3 regions of the Rhizobium sp. WCS2018Hpa-16 genome follow, and region 1 is predicted to be linked to each of the others. Evidence: riboswitches for the same ligand, from Rfam matches in the RefSeq annotation. Region 1 holds a riboswitch; each other region holds the start of a gene.

Evidence for each region. Region 1 has a riboswitch for cobalamin ahead of nrdH (glutaredoxin-like protein NrdH). Riboswitches for the same ligand answer to the same signal wherever they lie in the genome.
Region 2: linked by a shared signal. The riboswitch ahead of RQI55_RS19380 (ABC transporter substrate-binding protein) and the one ahead of nrdH (glutaredoxin-like protein NrdH) in region 1 are both predicted to bind cobalamin.
Region 3: linked by a shared signal. The riboswitch ahead of RQI55_RS15235 (DUF1636 family protein) and the one ahead of nrdH (glutaredoxin-like protein NrdH) in region 1 are both predicted to bind cobalamin.

The regions. Positions count from the first base shown of each region.
Region 1 covers NZ_JAVTIX010000012.1:84,328-91,967, forward strand. Annotated here, with positions in the region: gene RQI55_RS23060 (DUF1852 domain-containing protein) at 1-887, shown strand, start outside; gene RQI55_RS23065 (methionine synthase) at 911-1,939, shown strand; gene RQI55_RS23070 (GNAT family N-acetyltransferase) at 1,939-2,514, shown strand; cobalamin riboswitch at 2,658-2,878, shown strand; gene nrdH (glutaredoxin-like protein NrdH) at 3,124-3,348, shown strand; gene nrdI (class Ib ribonucleoside-diphosphate reductase assembly flavoprotein NrdI) at 3,358-3,771, shown strand; gene nrdE (class 1b ribonucleoside-diphosphate reductase subunit alpha) at 3,741-5,894, shown strand; gene nrdF (class 1b ribonucleoside-diphosphate reductase subunit beta) at 5,921-6,895, shown strand.
Region 2 covers NZ_JAVTIX010000007.1:253,461-261,100, forward strand. Annotated here, with positions in the region: gene RQI55_RS19375 (iron ABC transporter permease) at 1-493, opposite strand, end outside; gene RQI55_RS19380 (ABC transporter substrate-binding protein) at 497-1,504, opposite strand; cobalamin riboswitch at 1,714-1,941, opposite strand; gene RQI55_RS19385 (glucose/quinate/shikimate family membrane-bound PQQ-dependent dehydrogenase) at 2,096-4,435, opposite strand; gene RQI55_RS19390 (asparaginase) at 4,502-5,497, opposite strand; gene RQI55_RS19395 (amino acid permease) at 5,454-6,932, opposite strand; gene RQI55_RS19400 (FadR/GntR family transcriptional regulator) at 7,314-7,640, opposite strand, start outside.
Region 3 covers NZ_JAVTIX010000004.1:254,509-262,148, forward strand. Annotated here, with positions in the region: gene RQI55_RS15215 (precorrin-8X methylmutase) at 1-94, opposite strand, end outside; gene cobG (precorrin-3B synthase) at 91-1,455, opposite strand; gene cobN (cobaltochelatase subunit CobN) at 1,452-4,799, opposite strand; gene cobW (cobalamin biosynthesis protein CobW) at 4,803-5,840, opposite strand; gene RQI55_RS15235 (DUF1636 family protein) at 5,834-6,253, opposite strand; cobalamin riboswitch at 6,364-6,573, opposite strand; gene cobO (cob(I)yrinic acid a,c-diamide adenosyltransferase) at 6,679-7,296, shown strand; gene RQI55_RS15245 (cobyric acid synthase) at 7,300-7,640, shown strand, end outside.

The sequences.
Region 1 (7,640 bases):
CACGAGGCGAGAGCCGTCGAGAGAACCTGCGTAACGCATTGCGGATGATCGACAACAGGTTCAATGCGATGGCGCATTGGGACAATCCATTACGGGATCGTTACTCCGTCGAGATCGAAATCGTATCCGTGGAAATGGGCATCGGGTCATCGGCAGAGACCGAAACCTTCCCCATCATCGAAGTCCTCAAAACGAACATCGTCGATCAAGCGACGAAGGAGCGTATCGAAGGCGTCGTCGGTAACAACTTCTCTTCCTATGTCAGAGATTATGATTTCAGTATCCTGCTGCCCGAGCATAACATGAACAAGGACGCTTTCAGCGCACCTGACGACTTCGGCGATCTGCATGGGAAGCTGTTTCAGGCGTTCCTGAAGTCAGAAGCTTACAGGGAGCATTTCAGCAAGCCGCCGATCATCTGCCTGAGCGCCTCCAGCACCAAGACCTATCATCGCACCGACAATCAGCATCCGATCCTTGGTATCGAATACAGGCAGAACGAATTCTCGCCGACGGATCGATACTTCGAGAAGATGGGATTGCGGGTTCGCTATTTCATGCCGCCCAACAGCGTCGCGCCATTGGCATTCTATTTCATCGGCGACCTGCTGACCGACTACACGAATCTCGAGCTCATCAGCACCATCAGCACGATGGAGACATTCCAGAAAATCTACCGCCCGGAAATCTACAATGCCAATTCAATTGCGGGCACGTGCTATCGCCCGAACCTGAAGCACTCGGACTATTCGCTTACCCAGGTCGTCTATGATCGTGAGGAGCGCAGCCGCCTTGCCTTAGAGCAGGGAAGATTTGCCGAGCAGCATTTTATCAAACCGTTCAAGACCATCCTCGATGCATGGTCCGCCAACTACGTCGTCCGTTAATTCGAAAGCATAGGATCATTCCGATGAAGTCACTGTTGCCCCCGTCGACCGCTGGCAGCCTGCCAAAGCCCTCCTGGCTTGCAGAGCCTGAGAAGCTTTGGTCTCCCTGGAAGATGCAGGGTGACGAACTGATCGAAGCGAAACAGGACGCCCTGCGTCTGGCGCTGGAGGACCAGCTTCGGGCTGGCATCGAGATCGTCAGCGATGGGGAGCAGACCCGGCAGCATTTCGTCACGACGTTCATTGAGCACCTCGACGGCGTCGATTTCGAAAAACGCGAGACCGTCAGGATTCGCAATCGCTATGATGCGAGCGTCCCGACGGTCGTCGGAGCCGTGTCCCGTCAAAGGCCGGTCTTTGTCGATGATGCCAAATTCCTGCGCCAACAGACGACGAAGCAGATCAAATGGGCTCTTCCAGGCCCAATGACCATGATCGATACGCTCTACGACAGTCATTACAAAAGCCGCGAGAAGCTGGCTTGGGAGTTCGCCAAGATACTCAACCAGGAAGCAAGAGAGCTCGAGGCGGCAGGCGTCGACATCATCCAGTTCGATGAACCCGCATTCAACGTGTTCTTCGATGAAGTGAACGAATGGGGTGTCGCTACGCTCGAAAAGGCGATCGAAGGCCTGAAGTGCGAGACCGCCGTGCACATCTGCTATGGTTATGGCATCAAGGCCAACACCGACTGGAAGAAGACGCTTGGATCGGAGTGGAGGCAATACGAGGAGGCGTTCCCGAAACTCCAGAAATCGGGCGTCGACCTGGTGTCATTGGAATGCCACAACTCGCATGTCCCGATGGATTTGATCGAACTCATCCGTGGCAAAAAGGTGATGGTTGGCGCTATCGATGTCGCAAGCCACACCGTCGAAACGCCGGAAGAAGTAGCGAACACACTAAGGAAGGCTCTCCAGTTCGTGGATGCAGACAAGCTTTATCCTTGCACCAATTGCGGCATGGCACCACTTCCGCGTCATGTGGCCACAGCGAAGCTGCGTGCACTCGGTGCAGGCGCTGACATCATCCGCAGGGAGCTTGCGGCCTGATGCCGATCGACAACTTCTCGATTGAATGGCTGACTGATGACGCACAGGCCGCCGTCCGGGCTGAAGCGAGGACCTTCTGCCTGCGGATGATCAAGAACGTCTACGGGATCGACTACACTCCCGCCTGGCATTCTGACCTGGATTCGCTGTTGCTGGCGCAGCCGGACAACTGGTTCTCCCTCGAAAGGCAAGGCAGTTTTCTCGTTGTGCCGGACGGAGATGGACATATCATTGCGACTGGCGGTCTTTACGCCCTCGAAAACAAACCTTCCACGAAGGAGGGCTTACGAAATCGCGACGGCGACGGCGAAAAGGTATGTCAGATTGTCCGCGTGTACATAGAGCCGTGCGCCCGTCGTAAAGGGCTTGGCACAAAGATTGTGGCAGCCTTGGAGAGCCGGGCATCCGAGTTTGACTACACCTCGTCCTACCTCCATGCTGACGCTCAGACACCGGAAACACTCAGCTTCTGGAGAAGCCAGGGCTACACGGCGTTTGGCCATTTCTCCTATCCGTCCGACCGTGGCACTGACACGAGCGTCGATTTCGATAAGACGTTGCGCTGGGAACGCTGACGGAAACGGACACCCGCCTTGTCTATCGATTGCTCTATGGCCAACACGGCATGTCGTCCCCATTATCCACAGGTTGCACGGGATAAGGCAACAATTTTTTGCCTGAAATCACGCTAAGCGTTGACGCAATTTTTGCTTGGTCTACTATATCTAGTGTTCGAGGTTCTTCCGATTCGCGTCGGGAGCTAAGACGGGAATACGGTGCGTGATGTCCATTCTGGACGGAGCAATGCCGGAGCTGCCCCCGCAACTGTAAGCGGCGAGCATTCTCTCAAACTGCCACTGAGGCCGCAATGCTTCGGGAAGGCGAGATGGATGCGACGACCCGTGAGCCAGGAGACCTGCCTCAAACAGGAACGTCCACGGGCGGGGTGTCCGAAGGTCGCGTTTGCGTGCGGGATGATCCTGCGCGTGCGCTTCCCCTGGTCTCCGCATCAACCACTTCGGGGTGAAGTCAATGTCGCATCATTTTAGTCAGTATCCGCGTGAATAGCGGGCGGTAACGCCCGTAGCTGAGTCCGGCTGCCATGCATCCCAGAATCTCCCGAACAGGTGTTCCCAACGCCTGATCGATATCGCACGCCCTAAACAAATCTCACGAGGATCATCATGACCATTACCGTTTACAGCAAGCCAGCCTGCGTCCAGTGCACAGCAACCACCCGCGCTCTGGACCGCCAGGGCATCGACTACACCGTCATCGATGTTTCCGAAGACACCAATGCCTATGATTTGGTCCAGGGACTTGGCTATCGTCAGGTTCCCGTTGTGGTGGCTGGTGAGACCCATTGGGCAGGTTTTCGCCCGGATATGATCAGCACGCTTGCGGCCTGAACCAGAGCAATGGGCCAGATCGTCTATTTCTCCGGCCGGTCGGAAAACACCCTTCGCTTTGTCGGACGGCTGGGGATGAGTGCGCGGCGCATTCCCCTCAGTCTCTCCGAGAGCCTTCAGGTCGAAGCCCCCTATGTTCTGATCCTGCCCACCTACAGCGGAGAAGGCGGAAAAGGGGCCGTTCCAAAACAGGTGATCCGCTTTCTCAACGATGAGGAGAACCGCGGAAACATTCGTGGCGTGATCGCCGCGGGCAACAGCAATTTTGGCGAGACCTATGGGCTCGCGGGTGACGTCATCTCGAAGAAGTGCCAGGTGCCGTATCTTTACAGGTTCGAGCTTCTGGGAACCGACGAAGACGTCGTTAACGTCATACACGGATTGGAACGATTTTGGACGCAACGACTTTCGAAAAGCCTTTGAAGACATCGGAATCCGAACTGGATTTCCACGCCCTCAACGCGATGCTCAATCTTTATGACGAGCAAGGAAAAATACAGCTCGACAAGGATCGGCTTGCCGCCAAGCAATATTTTCTTCAGCACGTGAACCAGAACACGGTCTTCTTTCACAATCTGCGAGAAAAGCTCGATTATCTGGTGACCGAGGGCTATTACGAGCGAGAGGTGCTGGACCAGTATTCGTTCAATTTCGTGCGGGATTTGTTCGATCGTGCGTTTGCCAGGAAATTTCGTTTCCCGACATTTCTTGGCGCGTTCAAATATTACACCAGCTACACCTTGAAAACCTTTGACGGGAAGCGGTATCTCGAACGCTACGAAGACCGCATCTGCATGGTGGCGCTGGCACTTGCGCAAGGCAACGAAGAACTTGCCAAGGATATGGTCGATGAGATCATCGCCGGCCGCTTCCAGCCCGCGACGCCGACATTCCTCAATGCGGGAAAAAAACAACGTGGCGAACTGGTGTCGTGCTTTCTGCTGCGCATGGAAGACAACATGGAATCCATTGCACGTGGCATCAACTCCGCGCTCCAGCTTTCCAAGCGCGGCGGTGGCGTGGCCTTGTCACTGACGAACATTCGCGAGGCTGGAGCGCCGATCAAGCAGATCGAAAACCAGTCATCTGGCATCATTCCCGTGATGAAACTGCTTGAGGACAGCTTCTCCTATGCCAACCAGCTTGGTGCGCGTCAGGGTGCGGGTGCTGTTTACCTCAACGCCCACCATCCCGACATCATGCGCTTTCTCGACACCAAGCGAGAGAATGCCGACGAGAAAATCAGGATCAAGACCCTATCGCTCGGTGTCGTCGTGCCCGACATCACCTTCGAATTGGCGAAGAACAACGAGGACATGTACCTGTTTTCGCCCTACGACATAGAGCGTGTCTACGGTGTACCGTTCACGGAAATATCCGTGACTGAGAAATACCGGGAGATGGTGGCAGACAGCAGGATCAAAAAGAAGAAGATCAAGGCCCGTGACTTCTTCCAGGTGATCGCCGAGATACAGTTCGAGAGCGGTTATCCGTACCTCATGTTCGAGGACACCGTGAACAGGGCGAACCCGATTGCCGGACGCATTTCCATGAGCAATCTTTGCTCGGAAATTCTGCAGGTCAGCGACGCCAGCGAATATAATGACGACCTGTCCTACAAGGTGATGGGCAAGGACATTTCCTGCAATCTCGGTTCATTGAACATCGCTGCTGCCATGGACAGCGCCGATTTCGGGAAAACGATCGAGACCTCGATCCGGGCGCTCACGGCGGTTTCCGATATGAGCCATATTTCCTCCGTGCCGTCGGTGGAGAAAGGCAATGACGACAGCCACGCCATCGGTCTTGGCCAGATGAACCTGCATGGTTATCTCGCCCGCGAGCGCATCTTTTATGGCTCTGATGAAGGCATAGATTTCACGAACATGTATTTCTACACGGTCACCTATCACGCCATCCGGGCTTCGAACCGGATTGCGACCGAACGCGGCATCAGCTTCAAGGGCTTTGAGCACTCGAAATATGCCTCGGGCGAGTATTTCGACAAATACACCGAACGCGATTGGCTCCCTGCGACGGAGCGGGTGCGCGAACTGTTCGTAACCGCAGGAATCGCGATCCCAACGCAGGAGGATTGGCTTGCCTTGAAGCAAGCGGTCATGACCTCAGGCCTCTATAACCAGAACCTCCAGGCCGTGCCACCGACAGGTTCGATTTCCTACATCAACCATTCGACCTCTTCGATCCATCCGATCGTTTCGAAGATTGAGATACGCAAAGAGGGCAAGATCGGCCGCGTCTATTACCCTGCCGCCTTCATGACCGACGATAACCTCGAATATTACCAGGATGCCTACGAGATCGGCCCGGAAAAGATCATCGATACTTATGCCGCGGCGACCCAGCATGTCGATCAAGGTCTCTCGCTGACGCTGTTCTTCCGTGACACCGCGACGACGCGCGATATCAACAAGGCGCAAATCTACGCGTGGAAGAAGGGCATCAAGACCATTTATTACATCCGCCTTCGACAGATGGCGCTGGAAGGCACGGAAGTGCAGGGTTGCGTGTCATGCGCGCTGTGAACAAGAACGCTTCGAAAGATCAACACATGAACATCGCCGTCAAGCCCGCCAGTCGCATCCGCGCCATTAACTGGAACCGCATCGAGGACGACAAGGACCTCGAAGTCTGGAACCGCCTCACCGGCAATTTCTGGCTGCCGGAAAAGGTGCCGCTTTCCAACGACATTCCGTCCTGGGGCACGCTCAAGCAGGAAGAGCAGCAGCTCACCATCCGCGTCTTCACTGGTTTGACGTTGCTTGATACGATCCAGAACGGCGTGGGCTCAGTTAAACTGATGAGCGATGCCGCAACACAGCATGAGGAGGCAGTTCTCTCGAACATTTCCTTCATGGAAGCTGTCCACGCACGGTCGTACTCGTCGATCTTCTCGACATTATGCTCGACGCCGGATGTCGATGACGCATACCGTTGGTCGGAGGAAAACGAATTCCTGCAAAGGAAATCCGCACTGATCATGCGGGAATACGACAGCGGCGATGCGTTGAAGAAGAAGGTCGCCTCCGTATTCCTGGAAAGCTTCCTGTTCTATTCCGGCTTTTATCTTCCGATGTACTGGTCGAGCCGCGCCAAGCTCACCAACACCGCCGACATGATCCGCCTGATCATCCGCGACGAAGCTGTGCACGGTTATTACATTGGCTACAAATTCCAGAGAGCAGTAGAACGCCTACCTGAACAGAAGCGTCAAGAGATCAAGGACTTCGCCTTCGATCTCCTTCTCGAACTCTACGACAACGAAGCAAAATACACCGAAGCGCTCTACGACGGCGTCGGCCTGACGGAAGACGTCAAGAAATTCCTGCATTACAACGCCAACAAGGCGCTGATGAACCTCGGCTACGAAGCGCTGTTTCCAGCGGAAGCCTGCAAGGTAAATCCGGCAATTCTATCCGCGCTTTCACCGAACGCCGACGAGAACCACGACTTCTTTTCCGGCTCTGGCTCGTCCTACGTGATTGGCAAGGCGGTCGCGACAGAAGATGAGGACTGGAATTTCTGAGGGATCGAACCCCGCCGCGACATCGAGATCGTCGCTAGTAGCCAATGTCTTGATGCCGCGACCTGATCAGCGAAGAATTAAATTGGTCTCGTTAGAATCGACGCTGAAACTAGCAGTTCGTCGGTGACTGCGAATGACAGCTTTTGGCGCTTCTGCGCCATGAATACCGTCCAAAGTCGGTCATCACGTCACCTCCGATTGCCTAAAGCAAACTCCAAATCATAAAGCCGAGCATCCAGCCGACAGAAAATATGAAGATGGGGCGAAATATATAAAGCCGCTGCCAATTCGTGAGATTGAGGTATCTAACGTGTATCTTTTGATCGACCTTGAGTCGATCAATCCCGCTGTCGACAGTGAAATCTCCGCCATTGTCCCTGTAGAATCTGTACTCCAAAAACTGAACCATCACCTGATTGCAAAATAGCAGAGCAGTCGCTGCGAGCGTTGCGGATATAACCATGATTTCCAGAACTATCACTGCTTCATACCCTTTTCTGAAGGGCCGTAATTGGCCATTGTGGACATATGAGTGTTTCAAGCAAACGTTGAGCTAAGCTTTTCCAAGTCAACTGGCATTCAAATTTGGAGATCAAATGAAAAGACATCTACCAAGTGTTTTAGGCGGCATCGCCGCTGGCCTATCATCGTCGTTTGCAGGTGCTTTCGACGCCCCATTTTGGGTGTTATGCATTGCGGCGGGATGCGGAGCTTTCGCGGGAACCTACCTCGGGCAGAAGCTCGC
Region 2 (7,640 bases), on a different contig from region 1:
AAAGCTGCGAACCCGCCACACCCGCCAGAATGATGGCGCTGTTTCCGCTGCCAGCCCTCAAGGCCAGCAGGCTGACGAGGGCAAAGGCTGTGAGCGCACCAAGGAATGCGCCGAGCGGCATGGTGAGCATGCCAGCGCCAAAGCCTAGAATGGCAACGCCAACAGCGCCCGTCGATGCACCGGCTGAAATGCCCAGAATATAGGGATCAGCCAACGGATTGCGCAACAGCGCCTGAAGCACGACACCCGACAACGCAAGGGCTGCACCGCAGCAGGCCGCAACCACCGCCCGACTGAGGCGGTAGTTCCAGATGATGCCTTCATCGATCGCATCCAGCGGATAACCGGCATCTAACACGCGGTTCGCCACCGCCTTGGCAACGACATCCATCGAAATGGATGTCTCGCCGATGGCGGCTCCGAGCCAGAGCGCCAGGCCCAGGAGCCCGACCGCCAGCAAGACGGCACGGGTTATTGTGAAGCAGGCACCCATGGCCTAGTTGGAAAGTCCAAGCTGGACGATAGCGTCGGCCAGAACTTCGATACCATCGATGGTGCGGATCGTCGGGTTCATGGCCTGTGCATCCATGGTGACGATATGGCCCTCTTTGACTGATGGCATCAAGCTTGTGACCGGATCTTCCTTCAGGAATTTCTGCTTGAGCGCGACATCATCTGCCGGAAAGCGCCTGCGATCCATCTTGCCCGCGACGACGATCGTGGGGTTGGCCTTGGCGATGGTTTCCCAACCGACTGTCGGCCACTCTTCATCGCTGTCTATGACGTTTTTGATGCCCAGTGCGGACATGATATAGCCAGGCGCACCGTTCTTGCCCGCAACGTAAGGGTCGATTGCAAGCTCTGCGCTGGAAAACCAGAAGACTGCGGAAAGCTGGCCCTTGGCGGAAACGATCTTCTTGCGAGCGGCATCTTCGCGTGCCTTCAGTTCGGCCACCAGCTTTTCGCCCTTGTCCTGAACATTGAAGATTTGCGCAAGGTCGGTCACTTCCTGATAGATCAGGTCCATGGTGAACACGGAATGGCGCACGCCATCCCCACCACCGGAATTGTCCTTGCCGGTGCAATCGGCGGGCGATGTGTAGACTGGAATTTTCAGCTCTTCGAATTGTTCAGGCTTGGCAACCACACCTTCCGGGCCGACATGCCATTGATATTGCACCGTGACCAGATCCGGCTTCTTGGCCAGAACGCTCTCGAAACTCGGGTCATTATCCGCAAGCCGGTCGATCTTGGCATTGGCTTCTTCATAGCCCTTGATCACAGGGCCGACCCAAACCGCCGTGCCGACGACCTTATCTGAGAGGCCCAGCAGATAGAGAATTTCCGTGGTGCTCTGTCCAACGGCGACAGTACGCTCAGGCGCATGCGTGAAGGTGACATCCCGACCGCAATTCTTGAGTGTCAAAGGATAGGACGTCTGCGCCGCATGGGCAGAAGGCAGCGCCGCAAACGAGCTTGCAACCGCGAAGATGGCAGCGCCCATGGCGTGCCTGAAGTGTAATGTCATTTCGATAGTCCCCGATCGTCATAAGTTGCGCAAGGCGCAACTGGGTATGAACATGTTTAGACAGTCAGCCCGCAAAGACGGGACGTTGGGACGATCTGAAACCGGGACATGGCAGATGAATAAGGCGCAGGCTAGCGCTCGATGCAATCACGACGTCTCCTGTTCCGGGCATCCCCGCCCGCGAATTGGATTGAACATATGACGGCAGGTCTCCTGGCTTACGGATTTGCGCCTTCGCCCAACCTTCCCGCAAATCGCTTTGCAGTGGCATGACACTTTTAAAAAAAGCGTCATAGGGCTCGACAATCCGCTCACAGTTGCGGGGGCAGCCACGGCATCGGATATAAGTCCTCACCGTATTCCCTATTATTCCTTACGATTGCTCGCTTGGAACCGTCGCAACCAGTTAGACGCAATCGCGACATACCGTCAAGTCGAATAATTGTTATGTTATTACATATTCGCTTGCAAGCGTTGATTTTCGATGTTTTACGGCTCATCCTATCGCACGAAAAAACCGGGAATCTCTTCCCGGCTTCAATCTTGAATTATCGATAATATGGCTGTTTATGGCAGCGTATAGGCGATCACATAGTCACCGGGCTTTGTGCCGACAGAGCCATGGCCGCCTGCCACCATCACCACATACTGCTTTCCATCATCCATGGCATAGGTCATCGGCGTAGCCTGTCCACCGGCTGGAAGACGGCCTTCCCAAAGCTGCTTGCCCGTGGTCAGATCATAGGCGCGGAGATAATTGTCCACCGCCGCACCGAGGAAGGCAACGCCACCCTTGGTAATCATGGGTCCACCAATGCCGGGAACGCCAACCTTGAAAGGCAGGGGAAGCGGCGTCATGTCATAGACGGTGCCGTTCTTGTGCTTGTAGGCAACGTCACCCGTGCGCAGATCAGCACCCGCAACATAACCCCATGGTGGAGCCTGGCATGGAATGCCGAGCGGTCCGAGGAAGGGTCCCATCAACACGCCATAGGGCGCGCCATCATTTCTGTTCAGACCCTGCTCACTGCCTTTTTCGTCCTGACCCTTCGGCGGAATCTGGTCGCGTGGCACGAGCTGAGATGTAAAGGCAAGGTATGTCGGCATGCCGAACATCACCTGCCGCTCCGGATCGACTGCAACAGAACCCCAGTTAAAGGTACCGAAATTGCCGGGATAAATCAGTGAGCCATTAAGGGACGGCGGCGTATAACGGCCCTCATAGTTCAACTGATGGAATTTGATCCGGCAGGCCAGCTGGTCGAACATGGAGACACCCCACATGTTCGATTCAACCAGCGGCTCTGGCTTGAACGAGAGAGCGGATGTGGGCTGCGTCGGAGACGTGAAATCTTCAGGGATTGCACCACCTGGTGCTTTCTCTTCCGTTATGCCCAGCAGTGGCTCGCCATTGCGTCGATCCAGCACATAGATATCGCCCTGCTTCGTTGGCCCGACCAGAGCCGGAACGGACTGGCCATCCGGCTTGGTAATATCGAGCAACACGGGCTGCGCGGGAACATCCATATCCCAGAGGTCATGGTGCACGGTCTGGCGTACCCAGCGATCCTGTCCGGTGTTAATATCGAGCGCGACGATGGAGGACGAGTATTTCTCGACGCTTTCGCTGCGGCCCATGCCGAGCTGGTCCGGAACCTGATTGCCCAGCGGAATGTAAACGAGACCCAGCGCTTCATCGACGCTAAAGATGGACCAGCTGTTGGGCGAGTTGGTCGTATAGGTTTGACCAGCCTGAAGCGGTTGCGTCTGGGTCGGGTTGCCCGAATCCCAGTTCCAGATCAGCGCACCGGTGTTGACATCGAATGCCCTGATGACGCCGGACTGCGACTGCGTTGAATAATTGTCGTTGACCGCGCCACCGATGATGATCTTGTTGCCGACGACGACAGGCGGGGATGTAGAGTAATAGTAACCCGCCGGATTGTACTTCATACCGTTGGCGAGCTGCAACGTGCCCTTATCCGCAAAGCCTTCGCAGACGAGCCCGGTCAAAGCATCAAGCGCAATCAGACGCGCATCCGACGTTGGCAGATAGACACGCTGTGCGCAGGCGGCACCTGCCTGTGCAGCCGGATCCGCGTAATAGGTTACGCCACGGCATGTCTGGTGTTGACGATCCGGGTTTAGACCTGCATTCGGATCATATTTCCACTTTTCCTTGCCGGTGGCCGCATCGATGGCGATGGCCCAGTTATGCGGTGTGCAAAGGTAAAGCGAATTGCCGACTTTTAAGGGAGTCACCTGATAGGTTGTCTCACCGACATCGTCAGGCAATTTGACGTCGCCCGTCTGGTAGCGCCAGGCTTCTTTGAGGTCGCCGACATTCTGCGTGTTGATCTGCGCCAGCGGCGAGTAGCGTTGGCCATAGGAGGTGCGGCCGTATTGATGCCATTCATTATCGGGAACCGGATTTCCAAAAGAAGGCGATGCGGTCACCACGTCGGTGGGCAGCGCGCCTTCGATGTCATTCGGGTCCTGCGTCATCGCAAATGCTGCTGCACCCACGGAAACCAGAACGGCAGTTAAAAGTGGAACCGCATTTGCGCCGTAGGAGATACCTGTGGGGCTAGTAAAGCCCAGAGGCTTTCTGATCCATGGCATCAGAAGCCACATGCCGACCACGATGATGAAGCCTCCGCGTGGACCCAGTTGCCACCAGTCGAAGCCGACTTCCCACAACGCCCATAAGAGCGTGGCGATGACGAAAACCGCGTAGAAGTGAAGCGCAAACTTGTTTCTTTTGAACAGCAGAGCGCCGGTCACAATGAATGCGATGCCAGCCAATGCGTAATAGAGGCTGCCGCCCAGCATTGCGAGCTGTGAGCCAAAGCCAAAAATTGCTAAACCAATCAGAGTCAGGACGACTGCAGTGGATGTAATTGCCATAAAATGCCCCCGGCGTGGTCTCCCGCGCCGAAAACACAATCCACTACTAAAAGGTTCCCAAAAAAATCACGATTTGGCCACTTTTCCGAAATCGCTGAATGCAACGCGGATTTCATCAGTCGTTTTTTCCGAGGCAATCATCGCCGCCAGCAAGATCCGAGACTGACCGGCTCTCAATGTCTGCGAATGGATGGCGCCTGCCGCCCCCAGATCGTGACCGCCGCCGCCGCCGCCATAACCGGCAACGAGAATGCCCGTCGGCACGCGGCTGGAAACGACGACGGGAACCTTCGCCTCCCGGCACCGGCCAACGGCTTCGACAATGCGCACATTGGCATTGCCGGAGCCCAGCGCAGCCAGAACGATACCGTCAGCGCCTGAATTCAGGCTGGCATCGATATGGGTTGCATCACAGCCCGGATAGATGGCGACGATATCCACTCTGACATCTTTGACGCTTGCGGACAGGCCGGGGCTTTGCGGACAGAGAACATGGCCCGCCAGATCAAAGGCATTGCTCTCATCCGATGAGCACTTGTAGAGGCCCCATGCCGGAAACAGCGTTCCGCCGAAGCAGACAAGGACGCCCCTTTCAATATTGGATGGATCGACACTCGCTTCGATGGCTGCCGAAAGATTGCCCGGACCATCCGAGCACGGGTGATCTGCGGTGAACTGGGCACCGGTAAATATGACGGGTTTGGTCAGATGGTGCTGGAGATGAACCAGAAGGGCGCTTTCCTCCATGGAATCGGTTCCATGCAGAATGACGATCCCATCCACGGCGGGATCGGCAAGCTCCTTGCCGACCGCGTCGCTGATATCCTGCATATCGGACAGCGTCAGGCTGGAGGAATCCTTAGCCATCAACTCCACGGGCTTGACCAGCACATCGGCAGAAGACAGGCCGGACACCAGCGCCTCACCCGACAGCGCGGGCCTTGCCGCGCCATCATCACCGCGTTTGCTCGCAATGGTGCCGCCGGTGGCGATGACGGCCACCCGCATTTTCGAAAGATCAGTGTCCACGATCTGCCCCGGAGCCAGAGCGTCTGTCTGCATCGGCTTTCGCCAGTTCATGGATGCGATTTCGCAACATATACCAACCCGCAACAAGAGCTGGCGCAATAATGACGAGCGAACCGACCGTCAATGTGCCAGCAGGATAATCCAGCGCCATCAGCACCAGCACGCTGAAAAGGAAGACAAGCGTCATTATGCCAGTGTAGGGCGCGCCAAACATTCTGAAATCAGGACGATTCATTTTCCCCCGCCGCGACAGATGCCACAGCTTGAGTTGGCATAACACGATGACTCCCCACGCGCAAATAATGCCCAGCGCAGAAAGATTGAGGGCAATTTCAAAGGCTTCAGCGGGCACGAAGGCATTCATGATAACGCCAATAACTGTGACGACTGCCGTGACTGCAATGCCGCCATAGGGTACGCCAGCCTTGTTCATTTTCGCCAGTGCCGCCGGCGCTGAACCGGAGATTGCCATGGAATGAAGGATGCGGCCTGTGGAATAAAGCCCGGCATTGAGCGACGAAAGAACCGCCGTGAGCACCACAAGGTTCATAATGATATCTGCACCCTCGATGCCGATGGAGCCGAAGAAGGTCACGAACGGGCTCTCACCTGCCTTGTAGGCGGTGTAGGGCAAAAGAAGCGACAAAAGCAGAACCGAGCCGACATAAAACACCAGCAACCGGAACACCACCGTGCGGATTGCGCCGGGAATAACCTTGCGCGGGTCTTCGGTTTCACCCGCCGTAGTGCCGATCAGCTCAATGGACGCATAGGCAAACAGCACCCCCTGGATAATGATGAAGGCTGGCAAAATGCCATTGGGGAAGAAACCGCCATTATCACTGATGAGGCTGAACCCGGTCACATGGCCTTCAATGGGCGTGCCAAAAATGACGAAATACACACCAACAACCAGAAAGGTAGCAAGAGCGACGACCTTGATCAGGCTGAACCAGAACTCAAGCTCACCGAAAACCTTCACCGACAGCATGTTCATGCCCAGCACGATAACCAGCGCGCCAAGCGCAAAGACCCATTGGTCGATACCCTGCATCCAAGGCACATATTGCTTGAAGAAATTCATGTAGATCGCCACCGCCGTCACATCGGCAACTGACGTCATGGCCCAGTTCATCCAGTACATCCAGCCAACGGCAAAGGCCATTTTCTCGCCGTAGAACTCACGGGCATAGGACACGAAGGAGCCGGATGAGGGGCGGTGCATGATCAGCTCTCCCAGTGCGCGCAGCACCAGAAAAGCGAAGAAGCCGCAGATGGCATAGACAAAAACCAATGCGGGACCCGCTGCGGCAAGACGGCCGCCTGCCCCAAGAAAAAGCCCCGTTCCGATGGCGCCGCCAATGGCAATCATCTGGATCTGGCGCGGCTTGAGAGCCTTGTGAAATCCAAGGTCCTCTTTGGACTGAAGGTCCCGTTCGTGATTTTGCTGATTTGACTTTACTGACAATCGCCCCTCCCTCAGAGCTTAAGTCATCCGCAAATCCGTCTCATGACGGTCTGGCATCTTGGGCCAGACGCAACGGCTTTGGCGGCTTGGCGTTAAAAATTTCAAAGCGAAATATAAGTCTGTTATGCTGTAAGACAGATTTTGTAATCTCAAATACGTGCCAAATTTTCTGACGTCAAGCGTCATCCAGACGGTCTGACACGCGTGAATGACCAGAAAGCCCCGGAGTGAGGCCGCAAACTGGATGAAAACAACTGAAGATATGATGCTGGCGCAAAAGCGCTCCGGCAGGAGTGATACCCACGCGAAATGCCCTATGGCGGGCTGTTGATCGTCTGGAACCATCGCGTCGCTAAAGGTTGCGACGCAGACAAGGCCACCTTATCCGAGTGGCCTGCGATCGGTCATGATGGACGTAATGATCTGCTTGACACGACCGAGATGGGCTTCCATGGCGCTTCTGGCCGCTTCATCCGATCCCGCCGCGATGGCTTCCGCAATCAGACGATGCTCGATATTCGAGGCAGCGCGCCGGTCAGCCATGACGTTCAGCAGTCCCGATTGCTGGCTGAGCGAATCGCGCGCATCAGAAAGAACCTTGGCGAAAACCGAATTGCCGGACGCTTCGGCAATGGCGCCGTGAAATTCGGAGTCCAGCTTGACCCATTTCTGCGCATCTTCCTGCGCATCCATCGCATCGCAAAGCTT
Region 3 (7,640 bases), on a different contig from region 1:
GCGTGAACGCAGACAAGTCCGCCTCTTCGCGTACCATCGCAAAAGAGCGTTCATAGATCGCGTTACCATCGCGGATATAGTCGTATTCTATCATCGATCTTCCTGTCGGAGCGCCGCGACAATGCGGTCCTTGCCAAGACGGGCAAGCAGGGCGCGGGCATTTTCTCCGGGCTTATGTTCTTTTTCGTATAATCCGGCAAGCCGCGAAAGTGCTGCACGCTGCTCAGGAAAGGGCAAAATCACATCCGCAGGGTCTCCGGCACGCCCGCTATAGCGAAAGGCGAGCCCACCGGCAGAGCCTGAAAAGGTGAGCGGCGCAGATGCCGGATGCGCGCAGCCCTTGCCGCAACCGGACAGATGCAGCGACAAAGATCCATCGAGCAGACCGGACATGTGCCGCGCCGCATAATCGCCAAGCTCATGGGTGGCGATATAGGCCGAGGCGCATGCTGGCTTTCCCGAGCAGACAGCGATGGAAGAACGCGGGTCTTTCGCATCCGTCACAAAACCCGCCTGACGCGCATGGTCGAGAAGCCCGGAACATGCTCCTTCTTCACCCACGAAAAACAGGGCATGCGCCGGGCCGGGCCTAACCGTCCTGATCCCCAACGTGGTGGCCTGGGCGCATAGACTGGCCAGTCCATCTGCCGAAATCTGCCCGAAGGCTGGCGCAACAGACACCGCAAAGACGCCGTCTGACAGACGCGCCAAACCGTAATGTTGTGGTTCAAACACCTCTGAAGCGTCGGAGAAGCTGACATCCTCGACCAGCCGACCCGCGCAGATCGCCTTCACCGTTTTAATGTCCAGATCGCGCCCGCGTGCATCCGATCCCCGGTCAGCGAGGCAGGAGAGGAGATCGATCACGACATCGGCTGCATCTTTCTCACCCAAAGCACCGGCCCGCAGCGCCTTGTCTTGCGTGCCGCCGAGCATCAACAGCCACCACACATCGCGTCCAGACTTCACGGCATTCAAACGAATATCGGCCAACAGGCCACCCATCGAGACGTGCCCGCCGCCATCAACAATCACGGACATTTTTGCCGCAAGCCGCTCGTGCAAGTCTTGGGCAGCGGCATGCTGACATATCCGGTCCATGATGCCGCGCGGATCGGCAATGGCTGTCTCGTCAAACCCTGCCAAGGGCGAGATTTCCACGGCAAGACCCTGCCGCACCGGCAGGCCAAGCGCTGAAACATCGCGCTCCAGCAAAGCGGCACTCTCGGGCGTCAAACCGCGAAACTGCACCCCGCCACGGGCGGTGATATCTAGCAGACCATTGCCGTGTCGCGTTGCAAGGGCGCACAGAGTTTGCATATCCCGTGGTGATATCGCGTCGGTCAATGCCACGCGAGATAAAAGCCCGTCACCGGTCTGCATCGGTGCAGATAAAGCAGGGCAGACGCCCCGGCGCGAATAAGGCTGGACTCTATCAAGCTGCGCATTGCTCATGCGCTGGCCCTTGCCGCATCAGGCGCAATCAGCATTTCCAGCTCGGCATCCACCGCATTGCGGCGGCTGTGCCAGAGGCTGCGATGGCGGGCAGACAGAAAACGCCGCGCCATGGCCTCTGCCGCCTGCGGGTTTTCCCGCAGAATAAACTCACGCACCTCATCATTGCCGAAATAGGCGTCGTAAAGCGCATCGATCAGGGATGACGGCACCGCATGGGTCGTTTCGGCAAATCCGATCAGCCGATCCACCGTCTCGGCAAATTCCGAGGCACCGCGTGGTCCGTGGCGCATCTGCCCGGCGATGAAAAGTGGATTGATGGCACGGGCGCGCACCACTCGCGTTATGGCCTGCGCAATGGAACGCGCACGGGGCCGGGTCGGATCAGTCGTATCCAGCGCCACCACATCTGCCGATTGGCCAAGTGTTGCTTTCGCTGCCGCAAACCCGCCGATGAAAGCCACATCGGAAGACCCATCCAGAATATCCCGTCCGGGATCATCGCCGGTGTGAACCAGCAATTCGGCTTTTTCCACCTGGCCGGCAAAGCTGCCATCGGCATAAACGCTGAGACCATCGGCACCGCCATAGGCATGGCTTGCCGCGTCGAGATAGGCTTGGCCCAGGTCTTCACGCTCATCCCAGCGACCACTCGACAGCTTTTCCTCAATGCCCGCACCATAGGTACCCGGAGCAGAGCCGAAAATCCGTGCCGGTATATGGCCAAGCTGTACGGCCTCTTCGCCCAGAGGGTTGTCGCCAGACGCTTCCTCGCGGCGCGCAATCGACTTGGCGGCAGCGTCCAGCAGCGCAATCAAAGCCGGGAACATATCCCGGAACAGGCCGGAAATACGAAATGTCACATCCACACGCGGCCGCCCCAGCACGGCTGGCGGCAGCACTTCGATGCCGGTCACGCGGCCCGTCGCCATATCGTGGATGGGTCTGGCACCCATCAGATGCAGCGCCTGCCCCACATCTTCGCCACCATTGCGCAACGATGCCGAACCCCAGAGATCGAAGACGATATGTTTCGGCCAATCGCCATGGCTTTGCAGATGGTGGCGCAGAACTTCCTCACCGGCCATGCGGCCAAGCTCGAAGGCCGTCCGGGTGGGCATGGTGCGAGGATCGGCAGCATAAAGATTGCGCCCGGTGGGCAACACATCCAGCCGCCCGCGTGCAGGCGCACCCGATGGTCCCGGCGCAATATGCAGCCCATCCAGTGCCGACAGAAGTGCGGCCTTTTCCGCCAGCGCACTCTGCTGTCGCAGCGAATCCGGCTCATCATCCGCACAGCGGCCAAACACATGCTGGCCATCCTTGATGGCAAAATCCTTGAGATCACATAGAAACGCGTCGATTCGGGACAGCGCCGTATCGGCATCATCGCCCATGTCGATGCCCGCATCGGCTGCCAGCCCGGTCTCCTGAGCCTTCTCGACAATCAGCTTGGCCAGCCGGTCGCGGCGGCGACGGTCCAGCCCATCCGCCTGCGCATATTCATCAACAAGCTGCTCAAGCGCCATCTGATCCGGCGATAGCCCGGCCTCGATCAGAACAGGCGGAACATGGCCGATGGTAACCGCTGCAATGCGCCGCTTGGCCACCGCTGCCTCACCCGGATTGGACACGATGAAGGGATAGATGACCGGCAGCCCACCCGTCACGATTTCGGGAAAACAGGCCTGCGATAGCGCCACCGTCTTTCCCGGCAACCATTCCAGCGTGCCATGGGCACCGACATGGATGATGGCATGGGCTTCAAACCCCTGCTGCATCCACGCGCCAAACGCCACAAGCGCATGGCGTGGCGGCAAGGTCGGGTCGTGATAATCCACACGCCGGTCTTCATTGCGGCCACGATCCGGCGCAAGCGCCACCGTCACAGCGCCAAACTGCGCGGACCGAAAGCAGAATTCTCCACCTTCGAACACATCATCCTCGGCCACATCGCCCCATGTATCGTCAAGCGCCTGACTGGCAGCCGATGGCATGGATGCGCGAAACGCGCCGTAATGATCGGCTCCAAACGACGCGGTGCCAGTTTCGATACGGTCCAGCAATTCACGCGCCGTCTGCGGAATATCGGCAACCGAATACCCGGCATCCCGCAAATCCCGCAGCATTTCCAGCACGCTCTGCGGCACATCGAGACCCACGGCATAGCCGGTGCGCCCCGGTGCTGCGCCGGGATAATCCGGCATCAAAATGACGATACGCCGCTGCGAGGCGGCTGCATGTTTCAGCCGCAGAAAGGCCGAGATGCGGTTGGCAACCTGCTCGATGCGGTCAGGCTCCGGCGTGTTGACAAGGCCTTGCCCGCCATTGGGGTCAGGTTGCTTGAACGAGATGACCCCGGCCAGCATCCGCCCATCCAGTTCCGGCAGCACCACATGCATGGCAAGGTCGGATGGGTTCAGCCCGCGCAGATTGTCCACCCAGCCATCGCGCCGCGTGGTAGCCATGATGACCTGAAACGCCGAAACACCCAGCCGCGCAAACAAGGCTGCGCCGTTCTCATCCGTCTGGCTGGCAAAGGCGGTGGCGGCGATGATGGCGTCAGGTTTCAGAACCCGAAGCGTTTCCTCCAGAAAATGAATGGCATCATGATCCTTCAACCCGCTGACGAAGATCGGCAACGGCGCAAAACCGCGTTGGCGCAACGCCTCAAACAAAGCATCAATGGGCGCAACATCTGCGGCCAGCAGCATGGAACGATAAAACAGGATGGGCAGCAGAGGGGCATTATCAGGGAAGCCGGAAAGCGCCTCTTCAAGCGCCACAAGGCCTTCGCCCGGGCGATAAAAACCGGATTTGGGCAGCGGTTCCGCCACCATATCAGGCCAGGCATCTCCCTTTGCAAAGGCTGAAAGCCCCGCCGCAACACGCGCCATGTTGTCAGCCCCGCCTGCGCGGAAAAAGGCGAGGATGGCTTTCAGCGTCTCAAGATCAACCGTGGAAGCAGCCTCAAGCTTCTCGTCACGCTCGCTGCATTCACCGGGCAGAAGCACCAGCTTTATGCCCCGTTGCCGTGCCATTCTGGAAAGCTGATCCACGCCATAGCGCCAGCGATCCGCACCGCCGAGAATCCGGATAAGGATCAGCTTGGCGTGTTCTGCCGTCTTCTCCATCCACAGGTCGACGGACATGGGGTGGCGAAGCTCGGACAGGTTGGCGCTGACCATCGAGACGCTGTCGCCATCAACAGCCCATCCACGCTCCAGCCCGGCCAGATCGCTCGCCGAAAAGGACATCACCACCACATCCGCCCTCGGCTGGTTGAGATCAACCGGCTCGATCAGGTCGTCCAGAGACGAGGATGTGGTGGCGAGAATATGCATGGATCAGGCTGCCAGCATCCGCTCGATCTTTGCGCGGTCGAGACCCTTCTCACCGATCACGACCAGACGGCTGCGACGCTCTTCACCCGCACCCCAGGGGCGGTCGAAATAGTGGTTGACCCGCGAACCCACGGCCTGAACCTGCAAACGCATTGGTTTTGACGAAACCTCCACAAAACCCTTGATGCGCAGCACGTTTTCGGACGCTGCCGTTTCGGCGATCCTTGCTGCCAGCGCATCCGCATCCGTCACGGCATCCAGTTCCACAACAAAGCTGTCGAACTCGTCGTGGTCGTGGTCTTCCTCGTCATCATGGTGCGTGTGGCGGTTGTCGATATCCTCTTCAACGGCCAGACCCAGACCGATCAGCACAGCCGGGTCGATCACGCCGTTGGATGCAACGATGATCTTGGCAGCCTTGGGCAAATGGGCATTGATATGCGCCTTGGCCCGCTCCAGACCCTCGGCATCCAGCAGGTCGCCCTTGGTCAGCACGATAAGATCGGCGCAGGCAATCTGGTCTTCGAACACTTCTTCAACCGGGTCGTCATGGTCGAGCGCCTCGTCATTCTGGCGCTGGGCAGCAAGGGCCTCCAGATCATGCGAAACCATGCCTTCGGCGAGCGCCGCGCCATCGGCAACGGCCACAACAGCATCCACTGTCACGCGGCTTTTGATGGCTGGCCACTGGAAGGCCTGCACCAGAGGCTTGGGCAGCGCGAGACCCGATGTTTCAATCAGAATATGCTCAACGCGGGGCTCGCGGCTCAAAATCTGCTCGATAGCCGGCTGGAAATCATCCGCCACCGTGCAGCAAATGCAGCCATTGGCCAATTCCACGATGTTTTCTTCCGGGCAGCTTTCAATGCCGCAGCCTTTGAGAATCTCGCCATCGATACCGACATCGCCGAACTCGTTGACGATGATGGCCAGCCGCTTGCCATCCAGTTTCTCCAGCAGGCCACGCAGCAAGGTGGTTTTGCCAGCGCCCAGAAAGCCGGTGATGATGGTGCAGGGAACGCGGTCTAGCGTGGTCATGATGTCTCCTCGGTAAAATGCAAAGGGGGAATGCGGGCCACAAGGCCGCGCTTCAAACTGTCAGGCCGTCCGCGCCACGGCATCAGGCCATCAGGCGCAGACGCCAGAAGACGTGCGCCGACCAGAAGGTCGCCAGCATCGTCTTGGGTCAGGGAACCGAACATATAGGACCAGCCATCGGCGCTGCGCATGGCGGCACTGAGGCCGCGCTTGCAATTGGCAAGGCAATTGACGCTGCGCACATCGACGCCCTCGGCGCGGCCCAGCTCAACAGCGGCCTGTGCAAGCGTCGCGCCGGGGCGCGGCTCTGCATTGGGGTCAACCTCATCGCGACAGCTTCGGCAGACGAAAACGACGACGCCTGCGGCTCCATCTGCTTTCGTGGTCTTGTCTGGTGGGGTCGATGTCAGATCCAAGGTGTCAACTTTCCGCGCCTGCAAATTCTCTAGGGGTGCGGATATCGACGCCACGCGCCAAAGCACGTTTCGCTTGATATGACCGGCTAACCGGAGCACCCCGCCCGGTAGACGCATTTTTCTGAAACGGCAGGTCTCCTGGCTTGCGGCGTGAGACGCCCGACACCGCCTTCCCGAACATAATGTCCAGTGGCTTATGGCGCAGGCTCACCGCATACAGTTGCGGGGGCAGCCACGGATTGGTCCGCATTGCGAACGGAACCGTGTTCCCTCTTAGCTTTTCCCGTTGCCGGAAAAAGACCGTCAGTGGTTAACCCTTATGCCCTGCACGGCTTTTGTGTCAATGCCGCGGCATCATTGCCGTGGAAACGGTTTTGGCTATAGTCGCCGCTTTGACACGCATGCGCCAAGAGGAATGAGACGCCATGAACCGCGATATCAGCGAAAGCGAAGCCGAGCGTCACCGCGCCAAGATGGTCAACCGCAAAGCCGTGCAGGATGCCGAAGTGTCTGAAAAGACGGTCGAAAAAGGCCTGCTGATGGTCAATACCGGATCGGCCAAGGGCAAATCCACCGCAGCCTTCGGCCTGGCTCTGCGCATGCTCGGCACCGGCGGGCGCGTCGGCATCGTGCAATTCATCAAGGGCGCATGGTCCACTGGCGAGCAGCAGGCGCTGGCCCTGTTTGGTGATCGCGTGGAATGGCGCACCATGGGCGAGGGTTTCACGTGGGACACGCAGGATCTGAAGCGCGACGTCGCAGCCGCGACAAAAGCCTGGGAAGAAGCGAAAGTCATGATGGCCGATGAAACCATCAATCTGGTGGTGCTGGATGAGCTGAACATCGCCCTGCGCTATGATTATCTGCCGCTGGACGAGGTGGTGGAAACACTTGTCAACCGTCGGCCTTACCTTCACGTCATGGTCACCGGCCGCAACGCCAAGCAGCCCTTGATTGATGCCGCCGATATGGTGACGGAAATGACGCTGGTGAAGCACCACTTCAAGGCCGGTGTGAAAGCCCAGTCGGGCATCGAGTTTTAAGACATGGCAGCGCGCGTTTTGATGTTTCAGGGCACAGGCTCGGATGTTGGCAAATCCTTGATGGTGGCAGGACTTGCGCGTGCCTTCACAAAGCGCGGGCTTTCCGTCATGCCCTTCAAACCGCAGAACATGTCCAACAACGCCGCTGTTACCGCTGATGGCGGCGAGATTGGCCGGGCGCAGGCTTTGCAGGCGCGCGCCGCAGGGGTTGCCCTGTCCGTTCATATGAACCCGGTGCTGTTGAAGCCGCAAAGCGAAACCGGCGCTCAGGTCGTGGTGCAGGGCAAAGTCATCGGCAACGCCAAGGCCGCCGATTACCAGCACATGAAGGCTGGCCTGATGGC